Regions from separate parts of the Nocardia sp. NPDC049707 genome, predicted to be linked through region 1. Evidence: riboswitches for the same ligand, from Rfam matches in the RefSeq annotation. Region 1 holds a riboswitch; the other holds the start of a gene.
The links. A riboswitch is a leader RNA that binds a small molecule or an ion and turns the genes downstream of it on or off. The one in region 1 is predicted to bind S-adenosylmethionine.

Region 2: linked by a shared signal. The riboswitch ahead of AB0J29_RS21145 (rhodanese-like domain-containing protein) and the one ahead of AB0J29_RS34480 (homoserine O-acetyltransferase) in region 1 are both predicted to bind S-adenosylmethionine.

The regions. Positions count from the first base shown of each region.
Region 1 is NZ_JBFANN010000066.1:11,089-15,392, forward strand. Features, by position in the region: gene AB0J29_RS34470 (MFS transporter) at 1-783, opposite strand, end outside; gene AB0J29_RS34475 (TetR family transcriptional regulator) at 919-1,668, shown strand; SAM riboswitch class IV at 1,712-1,822, shown strand; gene AB0J29_RS34480 (homoserine O-acetyltransferase) at 2,198-3,310, shown strand; gene AB0J29_RS34485 (hypothetical protein) at 3,504-4,043, shown strand; gene AB0J29_RS34490 (DUF3017 domain-containing protein) at 4,086-4,304, opposite strand, start outside.
Region 2 is NZ_JBFANN010000023.1:52,436-56,739, reverse strand. Features, by position in the region: gene AB0J29_RS21155 (FAD-dependent oxidoreductase) at 1-729, opposite strand, end outside; gene AB0J29_RS21150 (hypothetical protein) at 1,094-1,549, shown strand; SAM riboswitch class IV at 1,615-1,731, shown strand; gene AB0J29_RS21145 (rhodanese-like domain-containing protein) at 1,746-2,162, shown strand; gene AB0J29_RS21140 (O-succinylhomoserine sulfhydrylase) at 2,159-3,373, shown strand; gene AB0J29_RS21135 (ammonium transporter) at 3,628-4,299, opposite strand.

The DNA of each region.
Region 1 (4,304 bases):
GCGACGCTCGATACCGACAAAGGCGATCAGCAGGGCAACGCCGATGACGAGCAGCCCGAGGGTGCTGCCGGCCACCCAGCCGTCCTCGGCGGCGCGGCTGAATCCGTACACGATGGCGATCAGACCGAGCGTCACGGTGACCGCACCGGGCACGTCATAGCCGCCGGTGCGCGGGGTCGGTACATCGCGCACCACGAAGGCCAGCGCGCCGAGCAGCGTGAGCAGGGCGATCGGGGTGTTCACCAGCAGGCACCAACGCCAGGAGGCGTATTCGGTCAGCGCACCACCCGCGATCAGTCCGAGTGCCGCACCACCCGCGGAGATACCGGCGAAGACGCCGAAGGCGGTCGCACGATCCTTGGCCTCGGTGAAGGTCACCGAGAGCAGGGACAGCGCCGCGGGCGCGAGTAGCGCCGCGAACGCACCCTGCAGCGCCCGTCCGGCGAACAACTCCGCGCCGTTCTGCGCCAGACCCGCCACCGCGGACGCCCCGGCGAAGCCGACCAGGCCGACGATGAAGACCCGGCGCCGCCCGAGGTAGTCGGCCAGCCGTCCGCCGAGCAGCAGCAGACCGCCGAAGATCAGCGTGTAGGCGGTCAGCATCCACTGTCGATTGCCGTCGCTGATATCGAGATCCTGCTGGGCGAACGGCAGCGAGATGGTCACGATGGTGGCGTCGAGAACCACCATGAGCTGGGCCAATGCGATCACCCCCAGGGCCAACCAGCGCGCCGAGCTCGTTTGTCTTTTCACATCGTCCACCGCTGTCGCAGTCTCGCTCACCTTGGTCTCCTAGCCGTCTCGAAGTCGTGCGGCCATCCTGTCATCGGCAGACATTTGTCGTCAAGAGAAAAATGTCGCACTCGGACATTTGGCCGTTAAAGACACAAGCCGTCCCGATTGCGATAGCATGGGGGCATGCTCGAGTCATCAACGCCGATCGGCGCGAGCGCCACCGCCGCGGAGGCGGTGCGCGCTCCAGCGAATCCAGGGCCCAGTGCGCCCGGCGCCGCGAGCATGGGATTGCGCGAACGCAAGAAGCAGCAGACCCGATTGCGCATCATCGAGGTGGCGCTCGACCTGTGCGACACACAGGGATTCGACACGACGACGGTCGAACAGATCGCGGACCGCGCGGATGTGTCCCCACGCACGATCAACAGGTATTTCGACAGCAAAGAAGCGATCATCCTGGGGCCGGTCAAGGATTTCGGCCTCGCCATCGCCGAATGCCTGCGCGGCCTCCCGGTCACCGGCAACGAGCTGCAATCGCTCCGCGAGGCCTTCCTACAGATCGTCGACCGGGCCTCGGAGACCGTCGAGGGACCGCTGTCGTTCCGGCGCTTCCAGCAGATGCAGCGGATCCTGCGTGGCAGTCCGACGGTCAGCGCGCAGAGCATGGAGCTGGCCGACGATAAGAACGCCGCGATCGCGCACGTGATCGCCGAGCGGCTCGGCACCCAGCCCGACGCGCTGCCGGTCCAGCTGGTTGTCGGCGCCTGGCAGCTGATCGGCCACCTCAGCATGGAGTGCCAGAACGCGATCTTCGACGCCGAGGACACCGGCGCGGCCGCTGCGCAGGCCCGCACCGCATTCACCACGTCCTATGACGAATTCATGCGGGTATGCGCCGGACGGCCGACGAGCGAACCGGCGGAAGACGGGTAACGGATTTCAGTCGCCGACCGCCCGCCGGTTACCATGTCCGTCAGGTCATGAGTGCCAGCGCGAAGCCCCGGCTTGCTGGACGGCAACCCTCCAGCAGCGGTGGGGTGCTCCGGGTGATGACCAGGCTCTCGATGGTCGAGGGCAAGCGCGCACTTCAGGAGGTTTCCGATGAGTTGTTGTCCGTCACCTGCACCCCGATAAGACCTGCTGGCGAACAACCCTTTGGAGCACGATATGAGTGACCCCATCGCGTCCGCGATCGATCGGTTCGCCGCAAGTGAGCAGATCACCGGCACGCCCATATCCCCGATCTACCGAACCACGGCCCCGTTCAGCCGGATCGCTGACATCGGGGAGGTGCGTTCCCTCGTGATTCACCCAGCTTCGGCGACGCACTGCGGTTTCACGGGAGCGACATCGTGACCGAACAAACCACCGATACCGCGCCCTTGATCACAACTGAGCCGAACGCCGGCGAGGCGGAGTCGTGACCGTGAGCGCCGAACCAAGTACCGCACACTCGGCTGCGGTGGCCCTGCCACCGCCGGACGGGACGCTCGGCATCATCACGATCGGGAATGTGCGGCTGGAGAGCGGCGCGACCATCCCGGACGTTCATCTGGCCGTGCAGCGCTGGGGTGAGCTCTCCCCCGCCCTGGACAATGTGGTGCTCGTCGAGCACGCACTGACCGGTGATTCGCATGTGGTCGGGGTGCCCGACGATATTCATCCGCTGCCCGGCTGGTGGGATGGCATGGTCGGCCCCGGTGCACCGGTGGATACCGACGAATGGTGCGTCATCGCGACGAATGTGCTGGGCGGCTGCAAGGGCAGCACCGGCCCCTCGTCGCTGGCGCCGGATGGAAAGCCTTGGGGCGCAAGGTTTCCGGAGATATCGATCCGGGATCAGGTAACCGCCGAAGCGGCACTGCTCGATCGGCTCGGCATCGAACACCTGGCCGCCGTCGTCGGCGGTTCGATGGGCGGTATGCGGGTGCTGGAGTGGATGGTCGGCGCGCCGGAGCGGGTCGGATCCGCACTGGTACTCGCCGTCGGCGCCCGCGCGACCGCCGACCAGATCGGCACGCAGACAACGCAAATCGCCGCCATCAAGGCCGATCCGGACTGGCAGGGCGGCGACTACCACGACACCGATCGCGCCCCGATGACCGGTATGGGCATCGCCCGCCGCATCGCCCATCTGACCTACCGCACCGAGGGCGAACTCGATCACCGCTTCGAGAACCATGCGCAGGGGGACGAGGATCCGCGCAACGGCGGCCGCTACGCGGTACAGAGCTATCTGGACCACCAGGCCGGAAAGCTGTGCAGCCGTTTCGATCCCGCCACCTACGTCCTGCTGACCGAGGCGATGAACCGACACGATATCGGCCGCGGGCGCGGCGGGATCGCGGCCGCCCTCGCCGCCACCCCGGTACCGTGCGTGGTCGGCGGTGTCGACTCGGATCGCCTGTACCCGTTGCGAACTCAGCGGGAATTGGCCGACGGATTGCCCGGCTGCGAGGGCCTGGAGATCGTGCACTCCCATGACGGTCACGACGGCTTCCTCACCGAAGCCGCCGCGGTCGCCAAACTGCTGACCGAGACAATGCGATTGGCGCGAATCGGTCGCACCGGCTGAAGTAGTCGTGACTTCCGACGGGCCGTCATTCGGTCGGCGGTGCGGTGGGTGTGCCGACGAGCACGCATCAGGTTGACGTCGGTCCATGGACGTCACCTTGACTCGGGGAGTCGCCGATGTGCAGACTGGGCCGGCATCGCACCGTCTCAGCTCGGCGGGCATTCCGGTTCATGGACGACATCGGGGGTAGACCATGCGTATTCATCGTGCCGTACTGATATTCGCGCTGCTCGGCGTGATGTTGATCGGTACTACGGCGTGCTCGGATGAGCCGACCGACACTACCCGGGCACCGGCGTCGACGACCACCCTGCCACCGGTGCCGACCGTGCTCGGGCCGCTCGGCTTCGGCAAGCTGCGGCTCGGGATGAGCCGGAGCGAGGCCGAGGCCACCGGTGAAATCGCGACCTTCGACGACACCGACGATCCGCCCGGTTGCGGTCGCTACACCGCACGAGCCGGTTGGCAGGGTTTCACCAACAAGGGCGAAATAGTCGCGATCATGCCCGGCAGACTTCCGATCCGCACCCCAGAGGGCATTACCGTCGGTTCCACTGTCGACGAAGTGCGCGCCACCTATCCCGCGCTCGAGATCGGCTACAACTGGAGTTCGGCCGTGGCACCAGACCAACCCGCGCGCTATGGCTTCCTCGGCATCTACCGGAATATGCCGGCCGATGCCAAGGTCACCCAGATAATGCTCTACAACGACCGAGACACCTGTCACAACTAGCGGCTGCTGTCGTGGACCGAAAATCGTTGCGCCGCTTCGGTCTCAGCCGATGCCCAACGTATTGATCGTGGCGGCGATGAAGACGATGGCGGTACCGAGCAGGCTCAGCGCTGCGACATCGAACGGCTTGCTGCGCACCGCGAGCAGCCCGACCCGGGCCGTCGGCAGACAGAGCCGGAAGGCGGCCGCGATCAGGGCGGCACCGCCGAAGAACAAGGCGCCGCGACGCCAGCGGTCCCAGGCCACGAGAACAACCGCGAG
Region 2 (4,304 bases), on a different contig from region 1:
GCCCTCGTCGTAGTCGATGTCCTCGGGATCGACGATGACCTCGATGGTCGGGGAATGATCGAGCTCGCGCAGCTCGAGCGGGGTGAACTTGGCCTGAGCAGGCCCGCGGCGACCGAAGACGTGCACCTCGATCGCCTTATTGGCCTTCAGACCGTTGTAGACGTTCGGCGGGATCTCGGTCGGCAGCAGCTCGTCGCCGGTCTTGGCGAGCACACGCGCCACATCGAGCGCGACATTGCCGACACCGAGGACCGCGACCTTCTCCGCCTCCAGCGGCCAGGTGCGGGGCACATCCGGATGGCCGTCGTACCAGGACACGAAGTCCGCCGCACCGTAGCTGCCGTCCAGGTCGATACCGGGAATCGGCAGTGCGCGGTCGGCATTGGCGCCGGTGGAGAAGATCACCGCGTCATAGAACGCGCGCAGATCGTCGAGGGTGATATCGGTGCCGTAGTCGATATTGCCGAGCAGGCGGACCTGGGGCTTGTCCAGCACCTTGTGCAGCGCGGTGATGATGCCCTTGATGCGCGGGTGGTCCGGCGCGACGCCATAACGGATCAGCCCGAACGGCGCCGGCATGCGCTCGTACAGGTCGATGCTCACCTCGGCATCGGACTTCATCAACGCGTCGGCGGCATAGATACCGGCCGGTCCCGCGCCTACGATCGCGATGCGAAGCGGGCGAGTCCCAGCGGTGTGCGCGTCAGGCCGGGCAGCCTGCGTAACCACGGAGGGCCCGTGTGCACCGCTAGTCGACTCTGCACTGTGTTCGGTCATCTTTACGCGCACCCTTATGGTCGAAGCGTTCAACAGCGTCAGTCTTAGCTTAGGCTAACTTGACGCATCCTTTCGGTCGCACCTGACGATGCGGGCAGGCGGCCATCTCGGCTATGACAGCAGGACCGCAGCCTCGCGATTCTATCGGTGGCATACCGCGCACCCTGCGGCAGTGCGTACACCGGGTGTTCGCTGCCCGACTCACCTACCGTGACTACCCGCTCCGCCGACATCTATCGAATCCGCGCGTGCCGGATATCCGGGGCGGCCAGGGGCCGAATGCCGGATACCGCCGCCCACCAGGGATGATCGACCCATGACAGAGCAGCAGGGCACCGATGCAGAACCGGTAATCGAGGTCGATCAGACCGATCGTCGCTCCATCGCGCCGTTCATGGCAGCGGCCGTCTTCGCCGCTGTCGTACTGATCGCGATCGTGCTCGGTGCAGTGCTCTCGCCCGCTGAGAAAAATGTCACAGAATCGGACAAGATCGCCGCCGCGGTGCAGCGCTACGCGGAGGCCCGCGCCACCACCGACAACACGCCGCCACCCGGTGTTGCCTGTCCAGGATTCGACGAGAGCAAGACACCGCTCATGCATCAGTTCGGTGGCGCCGCGGCCGGAAAGTCGATCAAAGTCACCAAGATTGAGCATGCGATGGTCGACGGCGATAAGGCCAAGGCGACGGTGACCATCGCGGTCGACGGCCGCGAAACACCGGCGACCTGGGATCTGACCCGTTCCGGAGACCGCTGGATCGTCTGCGGTTGATTGCGCACGCGCGACGCGAACTGGGGTTTGACATGGCCGCCCATGCCCAGGCAATCTCATTTTCAGGTCATGAGTACCAGCGCCAAGCCCCGGCTGGCTGGTCGGCAACCCTCCTCCGCGGTGGGGTGCTCCGGGTGACGACCTGGCCGCGCACCGAAACCCAGGTGCGGCAAGCGTGGATTCACAGGAGGATCGCATGACATATGCCGGTGACATCACCCCGCGGCAGGCGTGGGAGTTGTTGCAAGACAACCCCGAAGCCGTCTTGGTCGACGTGCGCACCGAGGCCGAATGGCGTTTCGTCGGTGTTCCGGATACGAGTTCGATCGAGCGACCGACGGTGCTGATCGAATGGGTCGACAGCTCAGGCGCCCGCAACGGTCAGTTCGTCGAGCAGCTGACCACGGCGCTCGAGGGTCGCGATCCGGCGGCACCCGTCGTCTTCCTCTGTCGCTCCGGACAGCGTTCCATCGGTGCGGCGAAAGCCGCGACCGGCGCGGGCATCGCCCCGTCGTTCAATGTGCTGGAGGGCTTCGAAGGCCCGATCGACGAGTTCGGACATCGTGGCGGCTCGGGGTGGCGCGCCACCGGCCTGCCGTGGCGGCAGTCATGATCACCGGCGGTGCGTTCGATAAGCCGCTGCCCGAAGGCGTCGGTCCCGCGACGCTCGGCGTGCGAGGTGGCCTGCGCCGCTCGGGATTCGAGGAAACCGCCGAGGCACTGTATCTGTCCTCGGGTTTCGTCTACGAGAGCGCCGAAGCGGCCGAGGCCGCGTTCACCGGCGATATCGAACATTTCGTCTATTCCCGCTACGGCAACCCGACGGTGGCCATGTTCGAGGAGCGGCTGCGGCTGCTCGACGGCGCCGAAGCCTGTTTCGCGACCGCGAGCGGTATGTCCGCGGTATTCACCGCACTCGGTGCGCTTTTGGGCGCCGGTGACCGACTTGTGGCCGCGCGCAGCCTGTTCGGCTCGTGCTTCGTGGTGTGCAACGAGATTCTGCCGCGCTGGGGTGTGGAAACGGTCTTCGTCGACGGCGATGATCTGGATCAGTGGGAGCAGGCGCTTTCGGTGCCGACCCAGGCCGTCTTCTTCGAGACACCGGCCAATCCGATGCAGACGCTTGTCGACGTGCGTCGGGTGACCGAACTCGCCCATGCCGCCGGCGCGAAAGTCGTGCTGGACAATGTCTTTGCCACGCCGCTGCTGCAGCGCGGTTTCGAACTCGGTGCGGATGTGCTGGTGTATTCGGGCACCAAGCACATCGATGGTCAGGGCCGGGTACTCGGTGGTGCGATCCTCGGCGCCCATGACTACATCGACGGTCCGGTGAAAAACCTGATGCGCCATACCGGTCCGGCATTGAGCCCGTTCAATGCCTGGACCCTGCTCAAGGGGTTGGAGACCATGCCGCTGCGCGTGCGTCATTCGACCGAATCCGCACTGCGCATCGCGCGCTTCCTCGAGGGCAACAAATCCGTCTCGTGGGTGCGCTACCCGTATCTGGAATCGCATCCACAGCACGACGTGGCGACCAGCCAGATGAGCGGCGGCGGCACCGTGGTCACCTTCGAACTGAACGCGCCCGCCAGCGAGGCCAAGAAGCGCGCTTTCGAGGTCCTCAACCGCCTGCGCATCATCGATATCTCCAATAACCTCGGCGACGCCAAAAGCCTCATCACCCATCCAGCCACCACAACCCACCGCGCCATGGGCCCCGAAGGTCGCGCCACCATCGGGCTCTCCGACGGCGTCGTCCGGATATCGGTGGGACTCGAGGATGTCGAGGATCTGCTCAGCGATCTGGACAACGCGCTCAGCTGAACGTATGAGCAGCGAGGTTGGTGACGCCGACGTGGAGTCGGCTGACTGGTCGCCGGTTTCCGGCGCCAGCCGACTCCGTCAGGGATGCTGCCGACCTTTTTCACATCGAGGTGGATCATGCGGGCGATGATCGCTGCGTTGCCGTTTGCGGCAGCCCACGGTGGTCGCCGCAGTATTCGCCGAGAATCGGGCAAATACCTGGCTGCCCCCTGTCGGCGCTATATCGCTTCTGATGACATCGCGCAGCCGATCAACTAACTCGCAGGTTTCAGCGAAGAGTTCTGCGCCCATTTACTCGTACCGTCGGGCGCGTTGAGCGTTTCGAGCAGCTCCATGGCCGAAAGCGCCAGGACCGGTCCCCCGGCAGCGATTGTCCCCAGAACGCCGCCGATCCCCGCACCAGCGATCGCGGCAGGTATGCAGCCCACCGCGAACAGCGGCAAACCGATAAGGCATCCGGTAACGCCTCCGACGACCAGGCCGATCGCGGTGCCGACGAATGTGCCGATCGTGGTGGCGAGCCCGAATCGGGTCGCGAACTCCGACAGCGCGGCCTGGTTCTCGACGGGCGATGCGACCGGCTTCGCGGTCGGCGCGGCGGCGGGACGCAGCTCACCGGGCGTCAACCGCAGCTCCTTCGCGTCTTTGCTGAGTGCTGAGTCGACCGTGAGCACCTTGTCGCCCACGGTGAATCGTGTTGGCACGACCATCACGGGGGCGCCGCTCTCATTACGAATCGTGAACGAGTTGTGATCGTGGTCGAGCGCGAAGGTCCCTCCCGATAGCGTGGTTGTCACAACACGGTCCACCGAGGTGACCTTGTACTCGATGTCATGTTCGGCGGGTGCTTCCGCGCGGGCGGTTACCGGCGCGATTGCTGCAACGCATGCGATAGCGATCGCCGCGATGCGCGAGATTTCGATCACGAAAT